Regions from separate parts of the Pseudomonas sp. B611 genome, predicted to be linked through region 2. Evidence: predicted binding sites of a transcription regulator. Region 2 holds the regulator's gene; each other region holds the start of a gene.
The links. The regulator FliA, encoded in region 2, starts transcription of late flagellar genes. The targets are predictions, from matches to a motif close to CTAAAGTTTNNNNNNNNNNNGCCGNTAA.
Positions count from the first base shown of each region.

Region 1: the regulator FliA is predicted to act here: its motif matches at 5,337-5,364, upstream of ACZRMO_RS28880 (methyl-accepting chemotaxis protein).
Region 3: the regulator FliA is predicted to act here: its motif matches at 1,073-1,100, upstream of ACZRMO_RS10735 (methyl-accepting chemotaxis protein).

Region 1 covers NZ_JBUZST010000028.1:2,071-9,767, reverse strand. The annotation lists gene ACZRMO_RS28890 (amino acid adenylation domain-containing protein) at 1-2,849, shown strand, start outside; gene ACZRMO_RS28885 (SRPBCC family protein) at 2,869-3,327, shown strand; gene ACZRMO_RS28880 (methyl-accepting chemotaxis protein) at 3,365-5,245, opposite strand; gene ACZRMO_RS28875 (sigma-70 family RNA polymerase sigma factor) at 5,503-6,018, shown strand; gene ACZRMO_RS28870 (FecR domain-containing protein) at 6,015-6,998, shown strand; gene ACZRMO_RS28865 (TonB-dependent siderophore receptor) at 7,073-7,697, shown strand, end outside.
Region 2 covers NZ_JBUZST010000005.1:50,460-58,156, reverse strand. The annotation lists gene flhA (flagellar biosynthesis protein FlhA) at 1-849, shown strand, start outside; gene flhF (flagellar biosynthesis protein FlhF) at 861-2,177, shown strand; gene fleN (flagellar synthesis regulator FleN) at 2,283-3,116, shown strand; gene fliA (RNA polymerase sigma factor FliA) at 3,113-3,853, shown strand; gene ACZRMO_RS12975 (chemotaxis response regulator CheY) at 4,022-4,396, shown strand; gene ACZRMO_RS12970 (protein phosphatase CheZ) at 4,415-5,203, shown strand; gene ACZRMO_RS12965 (chemotaxis protein CheA) at 5,215-7,416, shown strand; gene ACZRMO_RS12960 (protein-glutamate methylesterase/protein-glutamine glutaminase) at 7,465-7,697, shown strand, end outside.
Region 3 covers NZ_JBUZST010000003.1:542,961-550,657, forward strand. The annotation lists gene ACZRMO_RS10725 (DUF1294 domain-containing protein) at 1-142, opposite strand, end outside; gene ACZRMO_RS10730 (undecaprenyl-diphosphate phosphatase) at 139-969, opposite strand; gene ACZRMO_RS10735 (methyl-accepting chemotaxis protein) at 1,169-2,803, shown strand; gene pnuC (nicotinamide riboside transporter PnuC) at 2,979-3,542, shown strand; gene ACZRMO_RS10745 (AAA family ATPase) at 3,539-4,063, shown strand; gene ggt (gamma-glutamyltransferase) at 4,184-5,908, opposite strand; gene ACZRMO_RS10755 (M10 family metallopeptidase C-terminal domain-containing protein) at 6,079-6,747, shown strand; gene ACZRMO_RS10760 (MalY/PatB family protein) at 6,892-7,697, shown strand, end outside.

The DNA.
Region 1 (7,697 bases), on a different contig from region 2:
GCCTTCAAACCTTCGCCGAGCGGCCAGCGTTGAACATCGGGGGCGATGTGCTGACTTATCGGCAACTGCACACTCAAGCGCTGGCGATACAACAACAACTACGACCGCTGCTGGGCAATCTTGCGACGCCCGTGGTGGTCGGTGTGTGCCTGGAGAAATCCGCCGCGCTGTACGCCAGCCTTCTCGCCCTGCTGGGCTGCGGCGCGGTGTACCTGCCGTTGGCGCCGGAGCATCCACCACAACGCCAGCAGGCCCAGCTGGAAAGCGCCGGGGCGCGCGTGTTGCTCGACAATGGCCGGCACCCGTTGCGCGAGCATTTTGTTGCGCTGGATGTCAGCACCATCGACAAACAGGCCACCACGCCAGCGTTGCTGCAACATCGCCCCAGCCTGGATACACCGTGCATGGTGCTGTTCACCTCAGGCACCACCGGCAGGCCCAAGGGCATCAAGCTCAGCCAAGGCAACCTCGCGCATTTCACCGCGTGGTTCGCCCGCCGCATGGCCCTGAGTGAAGACAGTCGCGTGCTGCAATTCGCCTCGCTGGGGTTTGATGCTTCACTGATGGATATTTTCCCCAGCCTGATCGCCGGCGCGCAGTTGATCGTGCCCAGCGCGGCGCAACGCTGCGATCCGCAGCAATTGGTCGCACTGATCCGCCAGCAGCGCGTCACCCATGGGTTTCTGCCGCCGGCGCTGCTCAGCATCCTGCCGCCGGATCCGCCCTTGGGCATGCAGCACCTGCTGACGGGCGGTGAAACCTGCGAACCCCATGTCATCGAGCGGCTAGCCGGCCAGTGCCAACTGCACAACCTCTATGGGCCCACCGAAACCACGGTGCTGGTCACCCATCGGCGCCTGCAACCGGGCGACAACAATTGCAGCCTGGGCCATCCCATCGCCAACAGCCAAGTGCTGATCCTCGACGACGACCTGCAACCGGTGGGCGAAGAAGTGATCGGGGAATTGTTTATCGTCGGCCCGGGGGTGAGCCTGGGGTATGTGGACGCCGTGCAACCGCAGGACAACCCGTTCATGACCTTGTCACTGCCCGACGGCCAGACCTTGAAGGCGTATCGCAGTGGGGACATGGCGCAGTGGACAAGCGACGGCATCGTGCTCGGCGGGCGGCGTGACGGGCAGGTAAAGATCCGCGGGTTTCGAGTTGAGCCACAGGAAGTGGAGCAGTGCCTGCGCGACAGTCGGTTGTACCGCCAGGTGGCCGTGGTGGTGGGGCCCGAGTACAAAATCCATGCCGTGGTCGCCCAGCCGGAACCCGGCGCCACGCTGACGGCGCTCAAGCTGTACGCGCGCCAGCGGCTGTCGGAGTACATGCAACCTGGCGTGTGGGCCGAGTTGCCGAGCCTGCCCTACACAAGCAGCGGCAAGGTCGATCGCCAGGCGCTGCTGGGTTTGTCGGCTCGACCGATACCGGGCGCCGCCGACCAGCCGGCGCAAACACCGCTTCAAGCACAGCTGGCAGGCCTGTGGAGCGAGTTGTTGCGAGTGCCCGTGGCCGAGTTGTCTGTCGACGACAGCTTCTTCAACCTCGGCGGGCACTCCATCTTGCTCTCTACCCTGCTGCTGCGTATCCGCGAGCGGTTTGGCCGCAGCCTTGCGTTGAACCGGTTCTTCGAAGCCCCGACGATTCGCACACTCGCCTCACTGATGGCAGATGGTGTGCCCTCTACCGCGCCGTGCAACCAAGCGATTCGCGATGCCGAGCGAGTGCTGCCGGTGCAGGTGCTGGCCGCAGACCGCGCGGGCGATCCGCGCAAAGTCATCGTGACGGGCGCCAATAGTTTTATCGGTGTGCATATCGTCGAGGCGCTGCTGGCCGGTGGGGCCACGCAGGTCGCGTGCCTCGTGCGCGAGTCACCCGGCCACTCGTCGCAGGAGCGCTTTGCCCAGGCACTGTGCGAGTACCGCCTGGAGCACCTCGACCTGCGCCGGGTGCAGGTGTATGCCGCCGATATCAGCCAGCCTCGCTTGGGCCTGACCGACGATGTGTATGAGCACCTCGCGGGGGGCTTCGGTGTGCTGGTGCACAACGCGGCGCGGGTCAACCATGTGTTGGACTATGCCACGCTGGCCAGGGATAACGTCGATCCGGTGCTGGAATGCCTGCGCCTGTGCGAAACCCGCTGCAAGAAGGTCTTCAACTTCATCTCGACGCTGTCGGCGTGCAGCAGCATCGACGCCGCAGGGCACGTCCTCGAAACACCTGCCGCAAGCAGCCTGCCGCTGTACATCAAGAACGGTTACAACCTGTCCAAATGGGTCGCCGAGCGGCTGGTCGGGCGCGCGGTGGAACAAGGCGCCTGGGTGAATATCCTGCGCCCGGGCAATATCAGCTTCAACAGTCGTAGCGGGGTTTGCCAGCCGCACAAGAACCGCCTGATGCTGATGCTCAAGGGCTCGTTGCAATTGGGTTTGGTGCCGCGCCTGGAGGCAAACCACGACCTGATGCCGGTGGACTTTTTCGCGCAGTTTCTCGCCTTCCATTGTGGCCAGTGTGAACCCGGGCGCAACGTCTTCAACCTGCACAATCCGCAGCCACTGAGTTGGAGCGACTACCTCGATGCATTCAGCCAGGCAGGCTATCGGTTCGAGCGAGTCAGCGTGGCCCGCTGGCAATGCGCGCTGCAAACGATAGGCCGCGACAACGCGCTGTTTGGCGTGTTGGGTTTTTACCTGGACGGCCTGGGTGAAGACATCGGCGATACCGTCATGATCCATCACGCCAACGCGCGCTGGGGCGTGCAAAAAATGCGCGTGCAGTACCCCGAAAAAAGCCCGGCGTTGTTACGCCGGGGTTGTGACTATCTACAGGCCATCGGCTTTCTCTGAACCGCGCCAGGACATCTCCATGAAACCGCTGCAACCCGATACATTGATCCGCAACCCCGTTGGCGCACCAGTGGTGGCCCAGGTGGTGGTCGCCTGCGATGCCGCTCAGCTGTGGGCGTTGGTCGGTGATTTCGCCGGCTTTGATACGTTTATTCCAGCCCTGTCGCACATCACCATGACCGGCGCTGGCATCGGCGCCTTGCGTACGAAATTTTTCCGCGATGGGCATTGCGTCGTCGAGCAACTCAACAGCCGGGACGACGACGTCATGTGCATGACCTGGACGACGCTCTACAACACGTTGGGAATTGCCAGGCTATGGGCGGCGATGCGTGTGGAAGCACTGGGCGAACACAGCGCCAGGGCCACTTGGACAATTGTTGCCGAGCCGGTAGAAGCGGCGCGGGCGGGGTTTGAACAATTCATGCAGGCGTTTGCCGACAGTGCCCTGGACAACGTGCAGCGGATGCTCGGCTGAGCGGCAGGAGCGAGATCACTCGCTCCTGCGCGCGTCGTCAGATCTTGAAGCTGTCGACCAGTTGCTTCAAGCGACTGGCCTGCTGGGACAACGCGTCGCAATCCTTCAACGTTTCGTTGAGGTTGGTAACGCCTTGCTGGTTCAGCAGGTTGATCTGGTTGATATCCACGTTGAGGGTTTCCACCACGGCGGTCTGCTCCTCTGTCGCGGCAGCGACCGATTGGTTCATACCGTCGATCTCGACGATCCGCTGCGTCACGCTGATCAGGCGTTCACCGGCCTGGTTCGCCACCTCGACGCTTTCTTCGCTGGAAGCCTGGCTGGCGTTCATGGTGGTTACCGCCTCACGCGAGCCCACTTGCAGCGAAGTGATCATCTTGTGGATCTCTTCGGCCGACTCCTGGGTGCGGTGCGCCAGGTTGCGCACCTCATCGGCCACCACGGCAAACCCACGCCCGGCTTCGCCGGCACGGGCCGCTTCGATCGCGGCGTTGAGCGCAAGCAAGTTGGTCTGCTGGGAGATGCCTTTGATCACATCAAGAATGTGGCCGATGTTGTCGGTGCTGGCATTCAGGGTTTCGATCTGCGTGCAGGACAGGCTGATTTTTTGCGAGAGCTCAGACATCGCCAGGATGGTTTGCTCCACCACTTTGCGCCCATCGTCAGCCTGTTCGCTGGCACCGCTGGCGTGCTGGGAAGCATCGGCGGCGTTGCGGGCGATTTCCTGGGTAGCAGCCCCCAGTTCGTTGATCGCCGCCGCCACGCTGTTGGTGCGCGCGCTTTGCTCGTCCGAGCCGATGATCGAGGCGTTGGACGAGGCCATCACGCGCTGGGACAGGTCATGCACCTGGCGTGTGGCCGACGACACTTCGGAGATGGAGGCGTGGATACGCTCGACGAACTGGTTGAACGCACTGCCTACCTCGCCGAACTCATCTTTGCTGGTCACGGCCAGGCGGCGGGTCAGGTCGCCCTCGCCTTGGGCGATGTCTTGCATGGCCACGCCCATGGTGGTCAGCGGACGCAGCAACACTTGGATCAGCAGGCTCAAGAGCACGGCGATCGCGACCACGGCAATCAGCATGGCAATCAACGCAGAGGTGCGGAATTTACCCAGCGGTGCGTAGGCTTTGTCTTTGTCGATCGACAGACCGATGTACCAATCGGCACCCGGCAAACCGCTGATCGGGGTAAACGACAGGATGCGATCCTGGCCGTTGAGGACCACGTCCTGGTTGAGCTTCTCGATACGCAGTTGGGCACCTGGGTAGATGTCCTTGAGGTTTTTCATCACCTGGTCCTGGTCCGGGCTGACGATCACCTGACCGTCCCCGCTGACCAGGAACGCATGGCCGATGCCGCCGAAGTCCACCGAGTTGATGATCTTCACCAGGGTTTGCAGGCTCAGGTCACCGCCGACCACGCCGAGCAGTTCACCATTTTTCTTCACCGGCATGGCGATGGTCACGATCTGCCCACCCACGGCAGCCATGTATGGCGGCGTCAGCATGGGCTTGCCGGCAGCCACGGCCTGCTTGTACCAAGGGCGCTGACGCGGATCATAGTCGTCGGGCATCTTGGCGTCAGGGCGCTGGGTGAATACACCGTTGGTTTGGCCAACATAGGTGAACTGGAAGTTCGAGGTGAACGCCGGCTGATCGACCAGCCCTGGAAGGTCCGCAGCGCTGCCCTGATGCGCGACGTTTTGCGCGAGGTTCTCGAGGACCAGGATGCGCCCGCTGAGCCAGTTCTGCACACTGCTGGCGGTGAGCTCACCGGATTGCTGGATGGATGACTCCAGGTTCTGCTTGATGGTGCTGCGCTGAAGGTAGTCGTTGTAAAGCGTGAATAACGCGAAGGCTAGAACCACGACGCCTGACGCGGCCAACAGAATTTTATGACTGAACTTGAGATTCATTTCATCGACTTCTTTTGCCAAAGGGGGGTTAGCGTGCCAAACGGAGCATGGAACCGAACGCTCTATTTCGGTGCACGCATGGCTCGTCAGGCTTTCGGCCAAGCCTCGGCAAAACTGAGGAAATTGTGGGATGTATCTGATTTTTACGTAGGAAACCGACCAGCGGTTGTCGTACAAGGATCAGAGTTGCAAAATTTTACGGCCTCCCAAACAATGCGAGTAATTATCATTTGTGACGTTTGGCCAGGTCTGTGTGAATGCCATCTTCTGAGTACATCCCGCGTGAAAGCGTTGTACAGACGCTTTACCTCACCCATCACAATTGGCTGAACACCTGGCTGCGCAGCCGTCTGGGCAACGCCTGCGATGCTGCGGACCTGGCGCAAGACACCTTTGTGCGCCTGCTCCAGAAGACCGAACGCTTTGAACTCAAGGCGCCTCGGGCGTTTTTGCGCACCATCGCCCGGGGCCTGGTGATTGATCACTGGCGCCGTGAGGAAATCGAACGGGCTTATCTGGAGTCCATCGCCCACCTACCCGAAGCATTGGCACCCAGCGCTGAATCCCGTGCGCTGGTGCTGGAGTTGCTCGAAGAAATTGCCAGATTGCTTGAGGGGCTGAAGCCCAAGGTGCGTAAGGCATTTCTTTTGGCTCAGTGCGACGGGCTGGCATACAAGCAGATCGCACAGCAGATGGGTGTATCGCTGCGCTCGGTCGAGCGTTACGTCGCCGAGGCGCTCTACCACTGTTATGTACTGCGTTATGAAACATGACGCCCATGGATAACGTGGTTCGCTTCGGCCCCAGCCCCGAGGTGGTCAAACAGGCTATCCACTGGATGCTGCGCTTGCGTAACAACCGCGCCAATCTGCGCCTGCACGCGCAATGTGAAGACTGGCGAGAAGCCCACCGCGACCACGAATTGGCCTGGCAGCGGGTGCAGGCGTTACAGCAGGAGTTGAACAGCCAGCTAGCGACAATTCCGGGGGCGCATAGGGCACTGGAAAACAGCGCGCAGGGCCTGGGCCGCAGGCAAGCATTGAAGCTGCTGTCTGGCGTGCTGGCAGTGGGCTCGGCGGCGTGGCTCAGCCGGGATATCACCGGTTGGCAGCGTTGGACCGCGGATCTCGCCACCGCTACAGGCGAGCGCCGCAGCGTGCAGTTGCCGGATGGCACTCGTGTGCAACTCAATACCGACAGTGCAGTGGACCTGGACTTCAACGCGCAGCAGCGAATGATCACGCTGCTGCGCGGGGAAATCCTGGTGACATGCGGCGCTGCTTCTTCGGCGCCCTTGCTGGTGCAGACACGCCATGGTTTGTTCGAAGGAATCGATGGGCGTTTCGCTGTGCGCCAAGCCAGTGATTGCACGCGGTTGACTGTGGTCAGCGGCAATGTGGCCATCCACTCACCGCATCAGGTGAATGGGCTTTCGACGCAGGTTCATGCCGGAGAAAGCTATCTGGTGCGTCAGACGGGAGCCCTACTCGCCCCGCCTTTGGATATGGAGATTGGCGCATGGGTGGACGGGTTGATCGTGACGCGGGATATGCGCCTGGCCGACTTTCTTGCAGAAGTCGGGCGTTATCGTCATGGCTACTTGGGCTGCTCGGCTGATATCGCCGATTTGCGGCTATCGGGAGTTTTTCGCCTGGAGGACACCGATAAGTTGCTGGCGATCCTGCCACAGACGCTGCCGGTTCAATTGCGCTATCGCAGCCGTTGGTGGGTGAGCCTGGAGCGATCGGCCTGAGTTTTTTTGGCGGCTTTTTTCCGTGAGTCCGGCTTAGACAGTAAGCCCTCTATCTGCCTTCACGGATCCTAATCATGACTGTGTATTTTCCCCGTAACTCGTCCTACCCATTATTGAGTAAAGCCGTACGTGCGGCGCTGCTGTCGACGGCGATGGGGATCAGTGCAGTGCCGCTGGCCGGCATGGCCGCGCAAGCGGGTGCCGAGCAAACCCATCAACGCTACGAGATTCCTGCCGGCCCGCTGAGCGCGGCGCTCAACCAGTTTGCGCAACAGGCGGGCATCACGCTGTCCAGCACACCTGCTTACACCCAGGACCGGCAATCGTCCGGTCTACACGGCGAATACTCCATCGAGCAGGGCTTGAATCACTTGCTCAACGGCACAGGGTTGCAGGCTGTTTCCGCAGATGGCGTGAGCTTTGTAGTACAGCGGGCGCCAGAAGATAGCGCGCTCAGCTTACCGACCACCGATATCAAAGGCTTTGCCCTGGGCAATGCCTTGGGCAGCATGGAAGGCTATAACGCGACGCACAGCCAGATTGCGACCAAGACCAGCACCGCCTTGCGGGAGACTTCGCAAACCGTCTCGGTGGTCACCCGCGAGCAGATGGACGACCAAGGCTCCCAGACCGTTGCTCAAGCCATGCGTTACACGCCGGGTGTGCTGACCAACCCCTATGGCGCAACGCATCGCTACG
Region 2 (7,697 bases):
CGCCTGACCCTGATGGGGGTGATCCTCGCCGAAGCCGAGATCTACCCAGACCGCGAGCTGGCGATCAACCCCGGCCAGGTCTTCGGCACCCTCAATGGCATCACCGCCAAAGATCCGGCTTTTGGCCTGGAAGCGGTGTGGATCGAAATCAGCCAGCGCAGCCAGGCCCAGTCCCTCGGTTACACCGTGGTAGACGCCAGCACCGTGGTCGCCACGCACCTTAACCAGATCCTCTACAAGCACTCCCACGAGCTGATCGGCCACGAGGAAGTCCAGCAATTGATGGGCCTGCTGGCCAAAGCCTCGCCAAAACTCGCCGAAGAACTGGTGCCGGGCGTGCTGTCGCTGTCGCAGTTGCTCAAGGTGTTGCAGGCGCTGTTGTCCGAACAAGTGCCGGTGCGCGACATCCGCAGCATTGCCGAGGCCATCGCCAACAATGCCGCCAAGAGTCAAGATACTGCCGCATTGGTGGCGGCGGTGCGGGTCGGATTGTCCCGCGCCATCGTGCAAAGCATTGTAGGCACTGAGTCTGAGCTGCCTGTGATCACCTTGGAACCAAGGTTGGAACAAATATTGCTCAATAGTATCCAGAAGGCAGGACAAGGCCAGGAAGAGGGCGTTCTGCTGGAGCCAAGCATGGCTGAAAAACTGCAGCGTTCGTTGATCGACGCCGCACAGCGCCAGGAAATGCAGGGCCATCCAGTGATTCTGCTGGTGGCAGGCCCCGTCCGGGCGATGCTGTCGCGGTTTGGACGCCTGGCAGTTCCGAATTTGCACGTTTTGGCTTATCAGGAAATTCCTGACAACAAGCAAGTGACTATCGTCGCGACAGTAGGGCCCAACGGCTGAGGTAGTGGGTTATGCAAGTGAAGCGTTTTTTCGCCGCCGATATGCGTCAGGCCATGAAACTGGTGCGTGATGAGCTGGGCGCCGACGCCGCGATTATCGGTAACCGTCGTATTGCCGGCGGTGTCGAGCTGACGGCTGCCCTGGATTACACCCCTCAGGCGTTGGCCCCGCGCGTGCCGAACATGGAACTCGAAGACGAGCTGCGCAAGACCGCCTCGCGCATCGTCTCGGCCCAGGCTGAGCTGAGCATGCGTGGCGACAGCGATGCCACCACCAATCGCCAGTTGTTCGCCGGCCTGCCGCTGACTGCTGCCGAGCCGCTGGTCGAGCCGACGTTGACCGAACCGCCACGTCCCGCAGCGCCAGCCCCGGCCGCCGCGGTTGACCAGCGCGTGTTCGACTCGATGCGCTTTGAGCTAAACGGCCTGCGTGAGCTGCTGGAAGTGCAGCTGGGCTCCCTGGCGTGGACGCAGCTGCAAGGCAGCAAGCCGGCCCAGGCCAACCTCTGGCGTCGCCTGCAACGCATCGGCCTGTCCGGCCCGTTGTCCCGCGACCTGCTGGCGCTGACCACCGAAATCGAAGAACCCCGCCAGGCCTGGCGCATGCTGCTGGCGCACCTGGCGCGGATGATCGTCACCCCGGAAATCGAACCCCTGGAAGAGGGCGGTGTGATCGCCATGGTCGGCCCTGCCGGCATGGGCAAGACCACCACCCTGGCCAAGCTGGCGGCGCGTTATGTGCTCAAGTACGGCGCGCAGAATATCGCGCTGGTGAGCATGGACAGCTACCGCATCGGTGCCCAGGAGCAGCTCAAGACCCTGGGGCGCATCCTCAATGTGTCGGTGACCCACGTCGACCCGGGCCAGTCCCTGGCCAACGCCCTCGATCCGCTGCTGCGCAAGCGCGTGGTGCTGATCGATACGGCCGGCCTGCAAGCCAGCGACCCGGCCTTGCGCATGCAACTGGAAAGCCTGGCCGGGCGTGGCATCAAATCGAAAAATTACCTGGTGCTTGCAACCACCAGCCAGAAACAGGTTCTTACCGCTGCGTATCACAGCTACAAGCGTTGCGGGCTGGCCGGCTGCATCCTGACTAAACTGGATGAGACGGCGAGCCTGGGCGAAGTGTTGAGCCTGGCTATCAGCCATGAACTGCCGGTCGCCTACCTGACCGACGGGCCGCGGATTCCAGATGATTTGCATCTGCCGCGCCGTCATCAGTTGGTCAGCCGGGCAGTCAGCGTACAAATGCAAGAAGAGCCTAGCGAGGAAGCGATGGCCGATATGTTCGCTGACCTCTATCACAACCCGGCAAAGCGGGTGGGTTGAGGCAGTACGAACACCGTGAAATGTACCTACATCGATGGTCTGCAAGCGATTCACGCGGCCAAGCCATGTAGCCTGCGTCTAAGCAAGACAAGGTAAAGAAATAAAATGGGCAGCATGCATCCCGTACAGGTGATCGCGGTGACCGGCGGCAAAGGTGGCGTCGGGAAAACTAACGTGTCAGTGAATTTGTCCCTGGCCCTGGCAGAGCTTGGCCGTCGCGTCATGCTGCTGGATGCTGACCTGGGGCTGGCGAACGTCGACGTTCTGCTGGGGCTGACGCCCAAACATACCCTTGCCGATGTGATCGAGGGCCGCTGTGAGCTGCGCGACGTGCTGCTGCAGGGGCCTGGCGGGATCCGCATCGTGCCGGCGGCCTCGGGCACCCAGAGCATGGTGCACCTGAGCCCGGCGCAACATGCCGGCCTGATCCAGGCATTCAGCGATATCGGCGACAACCTCGACGTGCTGGTGATCGACACCGCCGCCGGGATCGGCGAGTCCGTGGTCAGCTTTGTGCGCGCCGCGCAGGAAGTCTTGCTGGTGGTCTGCGATGAACCCACCTCGATCACCGACGCCTACGCCCTGATCAAACTGCTCAACCGTGACTACGGCATGAACCGATTCCGTGTCCTGGCCAACATGGCCCAGAGCCCGCAAGAAGGTCGCAACCTGTTCGCCAAGTTGACCAAGGTCACGGATCGCTTCCTCGATGTCGCCTTACAATACGTCGGCGCAGTTCCCTATGATGAGTGTGTGCGCAAGGCCGTGCAAAAGCAGCGTGCGGTCTATGAAGCGTTCCCTCGTTCGAAGTGCGCACTGGCGTTCAAGGCTATTGCCCAGAAGGTCGATACCTGGCCGTTGCCCGCCAACCCGCGGGGGCATCTGGAGTTTTTCGTCGAGCGATTGGTGCATCAGACGAGCGCAGGACCGGTGCTATGACAGCCAGCGGCTACAACCTTTACAAGAAGTCGGCACGTGACAGCCAAGGCGAATTGATCGAGCGCTATGCGCCACTGGTCAAGCGCATCGCTTATCACTTGTTGGCGCGTTTGCCCGCGAGTGTGCAGGTTGAAGACTTGATCCAGGCCGGCATGATCGGCCTGCTCGAAGTCTCGACCAAATACGATGCGAGCAAGGGTGCGAGTTTCGAGACGTATGCGGGTATCCGCATCCGGGGTGCGATGCTCGATGAAGTGCGTAAAGGGGATTGGGCGCCGCGTTCGGTACACCGCAATACACGCATGGTCAGTGACGCAATTCGTGCAATTGAAGCAAAAACCGGTCGCGACGCTAAAGATCACGAAGTTGCGGCCGAACTCCAATTGAGTCTCGACGATTACTACGGGATTTTGAACGATACCTTGGGCAGCCGCCTGTTCAGTTTCGACGACCTGCTACAGGACGGCGAACACGAGGGGCTGCATGAGGACGGCGCAAGTGCACATCTTGAGCCGTCGCGTGACCTGGAAGACGAACGTTTCCAGGGCGCGTTGGCGGACGCGATTGCCAATTTGCCGGAGCGTGAGCGACTGGTGTTGGCGCTGTACTACGACGAAGAGCTGAACCTCAAGGAAATCGGTGAGGTCCTGGGGGTCAGCGAGTCGCGTGTCAGCCAGCTGCATAGCCAGTGCGCAGCCCGCTTGCGGGGGCGATTGGGAGAGTGGCGCGCGCGCTGACAGGCGGTGTGGGGACACTGCAGACGAACCCGTGAAGGCCTCAGGCTTTTGCGGGTTTGCACCGTGGTGCCCTGGGCAGTCCTTTTTGTGTAACGCCTGTTGATTGAAATGGCGCGTCCAGGTGCTGGGCGCGTTTAAGACTGCTTGGAGGTCGAATTGGACAAGAACATGAAAATCCTCATCGTTGATGACTTCTCAACGATGCGGCGGATCATTAAAAACCTGTTGCGTGACCTTGGGTTCACAAACACGGTCGAGGCGGATGACGGCATTACGGCGATTCCGATCCTCAACAGCGGGAGCATCGACTTTCTGGTAACTGACTGGAACATGCCGGGCATGACCGGTATCGACCTGCTGCGCCACGTGCGTGCGGACGAAAAATTGCGCAGCTTGCCGGTGTTGATGGTGACCGCCGAAGCCAAGCGTGAACAGATCATCGAAGCCGCCCAGGCCGGGGTCAACGGTTACGTGGTCAAGCCTTTCACGGCATTGGCGCTGAAAGAGAAGATCGAGAAAATTTTCGAACGCATCCACGGCTAATGCCATCGCGGGGGAGCTATGGAGCATAAAGAAATATCACAGGGAGACTTCGAGTCGACCCTGAAGAAGCATGCTCACCAGTTGGTCGACAGCCTTGAAAAAGGCCAGTTCGGCGACGCGGTGCAGTTGATCCATGAGCTCAACCAGACCCGTGACCGCGGCCTGTACCAGGAAGTGGGCAAGCTCACACGCGAGCTGCACAGTGCGATTGTCAATTTCCAGATTGACCCGCACATGCCCCAGGCCGAAGAAATCTCGCAGATCACCGATGCCACCGAACGCCTGTCCTATGTGGTCAGGCTGACTGAGGCGGCGGCCAACCGGACCATGGACCTGGTGGAAAACGCCACCCCCCTGGTCAATGGCATGGCCAACGAAGCCCAAGCCTTGAGCCACGACTGGGGTCGCTTCATGCGTCGCGAAGTCGGGGCGGAGGAGTTTCGTGAATTGGCGCGTCGGGTCGAAGGTTTCCTGTCACGCAGCGAGCAGGAAAATCGCACGGTTTCCAGCAACCTCAATGACATTCTGCTGGCCCAGGATTACCAGGACCTCACCGGTCAGGTGATCAAGCGCGTGACCCAACTGGTCACCGAAGTGGAAAGCAATTTGCTCAAATTGGTGCTCATGGCAGGCCAGGTTGACCGTTTTGCCGGCATCGAACATGACCGCGAAGCGATCCTCTCGGAAAAAGATCCACAAAAACATCTCGCCAAGGGTGAAGGTCCGCAGATTCATGCCGATAAACGTGAAGACGTTGTATCGGGTCAAGATGATGTTGATGACCTGTTATCCAGTTTAGGCTTCTAAGGAGCACCCACATGAGCTTCGGCGCCGATGAAGAAATCCTTCAGGATTTCCTTGTAGAGGCCGGCGAAATTTTAGAGCAGTTGTCCGAGCAACTGGTCGAGCTGGAAAGCCGACCGGATGATGCGAACCTGCTCAATGCAATTTTTCGCGGTTTTCACACTGTAAAAGGGGGCGCCGGCTTCCTCCAGCTCCATGAGCTGGTGGAGTGCTGCCACATCGCCGAGAACGTGTTCGACATCCTGCGCAAGGGTGAGCGTCACGTTGATTCGGAATTGATGGACGTGATTCTCGAAGCACTGGATGCGGTCAACGGCATGTTCAGCGAGGTGCGCGAACGTGCACCGATCACTGCTGCCACCCCGGAACTGCTGGCCGCCCTGGCGCGCCTGGCCGAACCGGCTGACACTTCGGCTGCGCCTGTCGCAGAAGCGGCGCCCGAGCCTGTGGTCGAGGCCGAGGCGGATGTGACGGACAGCGAGTTCGAACAACTGCTCAACTCCCTCAACGCGGTCAAGGCTGAAGCCGAAGCGCCGGTGGCAGCCGTGGCTGCGCCGACGGGCGAAGACATCACCGACGCCGAATTCGAATCGTTGCTCGATCAGTTGCACGGCAAAGGCCAGTTCGCCGCCGACGCCGTGGCGCCTGCCGCTGCTGCCGAGGCGCCTGCCGCTTCCGCCAGCACCGACATCACCGACGATGAATTCGAAGCGTTGCTCGACCAACTGCACGGCAAGGGCACGTTTGTGGCCGACGCCTTGCCGGAAGTCGCCGCAGCGGCGCCAACGGCAGCCGCTGCCGCAGCACCGGCCGCTGACGGCCTGATTTCCGATCACGAATTCGAGTCCCTGCTGGACGAGTTGCACGGCAAGGGCAAGTTCACCGAAGTGGGGGCCTCGGCCTCGGCTGCGGTCGCCACCCCAGCGCCAGTAGCCGCCAAGGCCCCAGCACCGGTGGCGGCCAAACCTGCTCCGGCGCCCGCCGCAGCAGCCCCTGCCCGTGCTGCGGCACCGGCACCGGCCGCTGCTGAAAAGCCTGCCAGTGAAGCCGAAACCACCGTACGGGTTGATACCGCACGCCTGGACGACATCATGAACATGGTCGGCGAGCTAGTCCTGGTGCGTAACCGCCTGGTGCGCCTGGGCCTGAGCAGCGGCGATGAAGCCATGCAAAAGGCCGTGTCGAACCTCGACGTGGTCACCGCCGACCTGCAAACCGCCGTGATGAAAACGCGAATGCAGCCGATCAAGAAAGTCTTCGGCCGCTTCCCGCGCCTGGTTCGCGACCTTGCGCGCCAGCTGAAGAAAGAGATCAACCTGGAACTGGTGGGTGAAGAAACCGACCTCGACAAAAACCTTGTCGAGGCCCTGGCCGACCCGCTGGTCCACTTGGTGCGCAACGCCGTCGACCACGGCGTCGAAACCCCGGAAGAACGCGAAGCCTCGGGCAAGTCCCGCAACGGCAAGGTGATTCTGGCGGCCGAGCAAGAGGGCGACCATATCCTGCTGTCGATTACCGATGACGGCAAAGGCATGGACCCGACGATCCTGCGCAATATCGCGGTCAAGCGCGGCGTGATGGACAAGGACGCCGCCGACCGTCTGACCGACACCGAGTGCTACAACCTGATCTTCGCCCCAGGCTTCTCGACCAAGACCGAGATCTCCGACGTGTCCGGCCGTGGCGTGGGCATGGACGTGGTGAAGACCAAGATCAGCCAGCTCAACGGCTCGATCAATATCTACTCGACCAAGGGCCAGGGCTCGAAGATCGTGATCAAGGTGCCGTTGACCTTGGCGATCATGCCGACCCTGATGGTGATGCTGGGCAACCAGGCGTTCGCCTTCCCGCTGGTCAACGTCAACGAGATCTTCCACCTCGACCTGTCGCGCACCAACGTGGTGGACGGTCAGGAAGTGGTGATCGTGCGCGACAAGGCGTTGCCCCTGTTCTACCTCAAGCGCTGGCTGGTGGCATCGGCCAAGCATGAAGAGCAGCGCGAAGGCCATGTGGTGATCCTCTCCGTGGGCACCCAGCGGATCGGTTTTGTCGTCGATCAGCTGGTTGGCCAGGAAGAAGTGGTGATCAAGCCTTTGGGCAAAATGCTGCAGGGAACCCCGGGCATGTCGGGTGCGACCATCACCGGTGACGGTCGGATCGCGCTGATTCTCGATGTTCCGAGCATGCTCAAGCGTTACGCCGCTCGGCGTATTTGATTCTGGTGGGGCAGGGCGGTATTGCCCGCCCCGCCTAACGGAGTGTTTATGGCAGTCAAGGTCCTGGTGGTGGACGATTCGGGTTTCTTCCGCCGCCGCGTCTCGGAAATTCTTTCCGCCGATCCAAGCATCCAGGTGGTCGGCACGGCCACCAACGGCAAAGAGGCGATTGATCAAGCCATTGCGTTGAAGCCTGACGTGATCACCATGGACTACGAGATGCCGATGATGGATGGCATTACCGCAGTCCGCCACATCATGCAACGCTGCCCGACCCCGGT
Region 3 (7,697 bases), on a different contig from region 2:
GCGCCAGCACGCTGACCACGCCGTACGCCGCCAGCGGCAGCACCGTCTCGCCGCGATGCCACAGCAGCACCGCGCCCAGCAGCGGCGCGGCGCACAACAGCAGGAAAATCGCGGCCTTCAAGCGTGGGTGCTGGATGTTCATGGCTTGACCGCAGACCAGTCGATCCAGCCGAACTGCCAGGTCGCCAAAATCACCAGGCCGAACGCGATGCGATACCAGGCAAACGCGGCATAGCTGTGGCTGGCGATGAACTTGAGCAAGGCCTTGACCGCAATCATCGCGAAGATGAACGAGGTCACAAAGCCGATGGCAAACACCGGCAGGTCGGCTGGCTGGAACAGCTCGCGGTATTTGTAGCCCGAGTACAGCGCCGCACCGACCATGGTCGGCATGGCCAGGAAGAACGAGAACTCCGTGGCGGTCTTGCGCGACAGGCCAAACAACAGGCCGCCGATAATCGTCGCGCCGGAACGCGAGGTGCCCGGGATCATCGCCAGGCACTGGGCCAGGCCGACCTTGAGCGCGTCTTTCCAGGTGATGTCATCGACCGTCTCGGCGTGCACCGCATGTTCACGTCGCTCCGCCCACAACATGATCACACCGCCCACCACCAACGCCGCCGCCACAGTGATCGGGTTGAACAGGTAGTGCTTGATCGCGTCGGCAAAAATCACCCCCAGCACCACCGCCGGCAACACCGCGATGATCAGGTTCACCGTGAAACGCTGGGCCTTGCGCTGGGTCGGCAGGCCGATGACCACGTCCAGGATCTTGCGCCGGAATTCCCAGACCACGGCGAGAATCGCGCCCAATTGAATAATGATGTTGAACGCTTCAAAGCGTTCGCCGCCGAAGCCGATCAGGTCGGCGACAATAATCTGGTGGCCGGTGCTGGAAATCGGCAGGAACTCCGTCAACCCCTCCACCACGCCAAGAATCAATGCCTGTATGGCGGTCCAAAAATCCATGCTTCCCCCAAAAGGTCCTGCGCGGGGCAGGCCTCGATAGTATTTTTCAAGTGGTTCACTGACGTCGGGTGTTTGAAAAAAACCCGTGAAAAATCAGGCAGTACTCAGGTTTTCCGATTACAGGCCGAAAGCCTATCAGACAAGGCGTAAAAGTCGATGCAGCGCCCACAATTATAAAAAAGCACGGAGTGACAGGACGATGAACAGTTTGCGCAGCATGTCGATCAGCCGCCGGCTCTGGCTGATCCTGATAGTCGCCGTGTTGATGTTGTTGACCTTGGGTCTGTTGATGCTCAAGCAGATCCATGGCGACCTCTACCAGGCCAAACGCCAGCAGACCCAACATGTGGTGCAGACCGCCAGCGGCGTGCTGGCCTACTACCAGAACCTCGAAAAAACCGGCGCCCTCACCCGCGACGCCGCGCAGAAGCAAGCCTTGAGTGTGGTGCGCGGCCTGCGCTACGACCATGACGACTACTTCTGGATCAACGACCTCACGCCGGTGATGATCATGCACCCGGCCAACCCCAAGCTGGACGGCCAGAACCTCTCGGCGATCCGCGACCCCGACGGTTTTGCGGTGTTCAACGAGTTCGTGGTCCTGGCCAAGGCCAAGGGCGCCGGCATCGTCAACTACCGTTGGCCAAAGCCGGGCGCCGATGCGCCGGTGGCGAAAACCTCGTACATCCAACTGTTCGAACCCTGGGGCTGGATCATCGGCTCCGGCGTGTACGTGGATGATGTACAGGCCGAGTTCACCGGCCAAGTGTGGAAAGCCTCGGTGATCGGCCTGATCATTGCGGTGGTGATGGCCTTGCTGGTGGCGCTGATCGCCCGCAGCATCGTGCGCCCGTTGCAAGCGGCGGTGAACGCCATGGGCAACATCGCCAGCGGCGAAAGCGACCTGACCCGCAGCCTCGACACCCACGGCCACGACGAAGTGACCCAGCTGTCGCAACACTTCAACAGCTTCACCGCCAAGTTGCGCCAGGTGGTCAGCCAGTTGCAGGTGTGCGCCAACGCCCTGGGCCAGTCATCGACCGAGCTGGGTAGCAACGCCACCCAGGCCCATGACCGCAGCCAGCAGCAGTCCCAGCAGATGGAATTGGTCGCCACCGCGATCAACGAAGTCACCTACGGCGTGCAAGACGTGGCCAAGAACGCCGAACACGCCGCCAGCGAAATGCGCGACGCCCAGGCCCAGGCGCAGCAAGGCCAGGTCAATATCGATGGCAGCTTGCAGCAGATCGACCAACTCTCCAGCACCATCAGCCAGGCGGTCGAGGTGATGCGCACACTGTCCGCTGAAAGCACCCAGATCGGCAGCGTGCTCGAAGTGATCCGTTCCATCGCCGACCAGACCAACCTGCTGGCCCTCAACGCCGCCATCGAAGCCGCACGCGCTGGCGAACAAGGCCGTGGTTTTGCCGTGGTGGCCGATGAAGTGCGGCTGCTGGCCCAGCGCACGCAAAAATCCACCGCCGAGATCCAGGGCATGATCGAGCGCCTGCAGGGTCACTCGGAAGCAGCGGTCAAGGTGATCAGCGACAGCCACAGCGCCTCGCAATTGACCATCGAACAAGCCGGCCAGGCCGGCGCCAGCCTCACGGCCATCGGCCAGGCGCTGCGTAATCTGAATGGTTTGAATGCGTCAATTGCCAGCGCCACCTTGCAACAGGCCCATGTAGTGGAAGACATCAACCAGAACGTCACCCAGGCGGCAGGGTTGTCCCACAGCACCGCATTGGCGGCGCAGCAGTCGAGTGTGGCGAGTACCCACTTGCGCGGCCTGAGCGAACAACTCAACGACCTGCTCCGCCAATTCAAGGTCTAACACTGGCTCATGATCGTTCCCACGCTCCGCGTGGGAATGCCGCTCAGGACGCTCCGCGTCCACTCCTGTAACAGCGACGAGGAGCGTCAGGGGATGCGTTCCCACGCGGAGCGTGGGAACGATCGTCGTCTTTGGTTACAATCCCCGCCCTCTCCCACTCCTCCAAGGAACCGCCATGTCCGGGCTTGAACTGTTCGCCGCCGCCCTGGGGGTGATCGCTGTCTGGCTGACGGTCAAACAAAACCCTTGGTGCTGGCCCATCGGCCTGATCATGGTGCTGCTCTACACTTGGGTGTTCTACGACGTAAAACTCTATTCCGACATGCTCCTGCAAGTGGTCTACGCCGTGTTGCAGCTGTACGGCTGGTGGCAGTGGACCCGCGCCGGCGAGGTCAAGCAAGGCCGTCAGGTCACCAGCCTGGGTGTGCCGGCCATTGTCACCAGCTTGGCGATAGGCGCCGTGGGCAGCCTGCTGCTGGGCGCCGCCATGGCCCACTGGACCGACGCCGCACAACCCTGGCTCGACGCCGCACTTACTGGTTTCAGCCTGGTGGCGCAGCTGTGGATGGCACAAAAGCGCGTGCAATGCTGGCCGCTGTGGATCGCCGTGGATGTGATCTTCGTCGGCCTGTTCCTCTATAAAGGCCTCTACCTCACCGCCGCGCTCTACGCCTTGTTTACCGTGATCGCTGTGCAAGGCTGGCGCGAGTGGCGCGCCGACCCGGCGTTGCAATCATGAAAGTAGTGGTACTGGCTGGTCCCGAATCCAGCGGTAAAAGTTGGCTAGCGGCTGAGTTGCACGCACATTTCGGTGGCTTGATGGTCGGCGAATACGTGCGCCACTTCATCGACCACCATCAACGCGACACCACCCTGGCCGACATCCCGGCCATCGCCCACGGCCAACTGGCCTGGGAAGATGCCGCCCGCGCCCAACAGCCGCGCCTGCTGATCCTCGATACGCATTTGCTGACCAACAAACTCTGGAGCCAGGTCCTGTTCGGCGACTACCCGGCATGGCTCGACAGCGAACTGCTGGCCCGTCACTACGACCTGCACTTGCTGTTGTCGCCGGATGATGTGGAGTGGACGGCTGATGGGCAGCGATGCCAGCCGCAGTTGGCGGATCGCCAGGCGTTTTTCCAGGGCAGTCTGGAGTGGATGCGAGAGCATCAACAGCCTGTGCGGGTGATTCGCGGGGATTGGGAAGAGCGCAGGCGGACGGCGTTTTCAGCCGTGGAACAACTGCTCCAGTCATAACACTGGCTTCATTGTGGGAGCGGGCTTGCTCGCGAAAGCGGTGTGTCAGGCAAAGATATATTCGCTGATCCACCGCTTTCGCGAGCAAGCCCGCTCCCACATTTTTGACCGTGTCAGGCGTTAGTAACCCAGTGACAGGCCGGTGTTACGACGCGGATCATTCGCCCCGTAGAAACGGTTGTTCCCCACCGGCTTACCCCCCAGCGACGGCGCACCGACCAGGATCGCCGCCAAGTGGTTGGCATCCTGCGGCCCGGCAAACTTGTGGCCCCAGCTTTCGAGGATCTTCTGGGTATCCGGGCTCACCGCAAAGGTCTCAAGGTTGGTGGTCTCCGGCATCCACTGCTGGTGGAAACGCGGCGCGTCGACGGCTTCCTGGATGTTCATCTTGTAGTCGATGACATTCAGGATCGTCAGCAACGTCGCGGTAATGATGCGACTGCCACCCGGCGTGCCCACCACCATCACGGCCTTGCCGTCCTTGGTCACGATCGTCGGGCTCATCGACGACAGCGGCGCCTTGCCCGGGGCGATGGCGTTGGCCTCACCCTGCACCAGCCCGTACATGTTCGGCACGCCGACCTTGACGGTGAAGTCGTCCATTTCGTCGTTGAGGATCACCCCGGTCTTGCTCGCCATCACGCCCGCACCGAACCAGTCGTTGAGGGTGTAGGTGACGGAGACCGCGTTGCCCCACTTGTCGACGATGGAATAGTGGGTGGTGTTGTTGCCTTCGTGGGGCGATACGCCCGGCTTGATCGCTTGGGAATCCCCGGCCTTTTGCGGCTCGATGGCGGCGCGCAGCTTGGCCGCGTAGTCCTTGTCCAGCAGGTGGGCGATGGGGTTCTTCACGAAGTCCGGGTCGCCGAGGTAGCTGTTGCGGTCCACGTAGGCATGGCGCATGGCTTCGATCTGGTAGTGCAGGCCCTGGGCCGAGTGATAACCGAGGTCGGCCATCGGGTAGCCTTCAAGGATATTCATGATCTGGCAGATCACCACACCACCGGAGCTCGGCGGCGGTGCCGAGACCACGTGGTAGCCACGGTAGTCGCACTCGATGGGCGCCAGCTCACGGGTCTTGTACTTGTCCAGGTCGGCCTGGGTGATAATGCCTTTGCCCGCCTGGCTGGAATCCACCAGCGCCTTGGCCACCCAGCCTTTATAGAAACCATCGCTGCCCTTGGCCGAGATTTCCTTGAGGGTCTTGGCCAGGTCTTTCTGCACCAGTTTCTGGCCAACCTGCATCGGCTGACCGTTGTGCAGGAAGATCCCGCGCATGTCTTTATCTTTTTCAAACTCGCCGGTGGCGGTGTGCAGCAGGTCGATATCGCCCTGCTCCAGGGCAAAGCCGTTTTCCGCCAGTTTGATCGCCGGGGCAATCACCTGGGCGCGCTTGAGAGTGCCGTATTTGCTCAGGGCCAATTCCATGCCCGAGACAGTGCCCGGTACGCCGACGGCCAGGTGACCCTTGGCGCTGAGGCCCTCGATGACGTTGCCGTCTTTATCCAGGTACATGTTGGCGGTAGCGGCCAGCGGGGCTTTTTCGCGGAAGTCGAGGAACGTCTTGCGCCCGTCCGCCAGTTGCACGGTCATGAAACCGCCGCCGCCGAGGTTGCCCGCTGCCGGGTACACCACCGCCAGCGCATAACCCACGGCCACGGCCGCGTCCACTGCGTTGCCGCCGGCCTTGAGCACATCCACGCCCACATGGGTGGCCAAATGCTGGGCGGTGACCACCATGCCATTTTCGCCGGCCACCGGGGCCTGCGACGCGGCTTGCACACCGCTGACCGTCAACACCAGCGCGGTGGCAATCAAGGTACGGCTGAAGGGTTGGTATTTCATCCATGGCTACTCTGGTTATTGAGATGCACCAAAATAGCCCGGCGTAGATGTAATCCCCAGTGCAGTGGCGTTTTTATTACAGAACTTGTCGGTCACAGAACGGCACCGGAACCTTTTCCAGCATCGTTACCAACAATAGGCGCATCCATCACCAAACAGGGGTATTCATCATGAGTCACTACGGGCTATCCAATCAAAGTCGCCCTTCCGCGACTGCACACATACCCACCGTCAATATTGCTGACGTCTGGGACATGACGCCGACGCAACCCCCCACCCCAACGACCAATAGTTCCGCCCCTTCCGGTCCGACTGCCAATAACAGGATGCATATCGCGTTTGGAGGCCGCGTCATCACCCTCAAAGAAACCATTCTCAACCAAGAATCCCAGAGCCGCCCGAACAAGTTGGTTCACAGCGAGGTAGAAGGACAGAACCATCTGATTGGGCAAAAAGGTGCAAACAACGTAATCCTTGGGCTTTCCGGCCAGCAATACATGTATAGCGGCACCACCGAGGCCGAAGGCGGCAAGAGCATTTTTGGTTTCAGCAGCGCCTCGGATTCGCCACCCGAAAACCCCGATTCAATTAATAACTTTGTTGTCGGCAAAGATAAGATTGACGTTTCCAACTTAACGCCGCCCGGAAAGGACAAATTGGATTTCGTCCAAGAATTTACCGGCCAGCCGGGGCAGGCAATGATCATCCATCAGCCAGGCGAAATGTTGCCACGCTTGGGTACCAGCTATTTGCTGGTCGATACAGACGGTGACGGAACCGCAGACTTCAAGCTTAAAATTCAGCACACAAAAATCACTGAGGCCGACGTTACCAGTTAATCCACTGGGCACAGGTTCCCCTTCGCCCGGCGGCAAGACCACTGCGTTCAGGTAGTGCCGTCAATCAATAAGCTCTGGCCTATAAAATTAATGGCGCTAGAATCAGCGCCATTCTTGCGCCCGCCCCTCAGCCACGAGCCCCCCATGAGCTTTGATTTCGACACGATCCACCCCCGCCTCGGTACCGGCAGTACCAAGTGGAACCGTTACCCGGCCGACGTCCTGCCGATGTGGATCGCCGACATGGACATCGCCGCCCCGCCCGCCGTATTGCAGGCCCTGCGCGAACGCCTCGACCAGCAGATCCTCGGCTACAGCGTGGCCGGCCCGGATGTGCGCGAAGCCATCGTCGCCGACCTGTGGGCCAAGTACGCCTGGCGTGTGCAGCCCGAAGACCTGTTGTTCCTGCCGGGCGTCGAGCCGGGCTTCAATATGGCCCTGCATGCGTTTGTGCAACCGGGCCAGCCGGTGGTGTTGCAAACCCCCAACTACCGGCCGATCCGCCTGGCGCCGGGGCACTGGAACCTGCCGAAAATCGAAGTGCCGTTTGAACTGAAAAACGGCGAATACCTGACCCCGCTGCCCGCCCTTCGCGACGCCCTGGCCGGCGCCGGCGCACTGCTGCTGAGCAACCCGCACAACCCGATGGGCAAGGTGTTCCCCCGCGAAGAATTGCTGGCCGTGGCCAACGCGTGCCTGGAACAGGGCGCGTTGATCATCAGCGACGAAATCCACGCCGAGCTGTGTTTCGACGGCCGCCGCCACATCCCCACCGCCAGCCTCAGCGCGCAAATCGCCGACCGCACCATCACCCTGATGTCGGCGAGCAAGGCGTACAACGTTGCCGGCTTGAAGACCTGTTTTGCCGTGATCCAGAACGCCGAGATCCGCGAGCGCTTCAACAACGCCCGTTGCGGCATGGTCGACAGCGTCAGCCCGCTGGGCCTGGA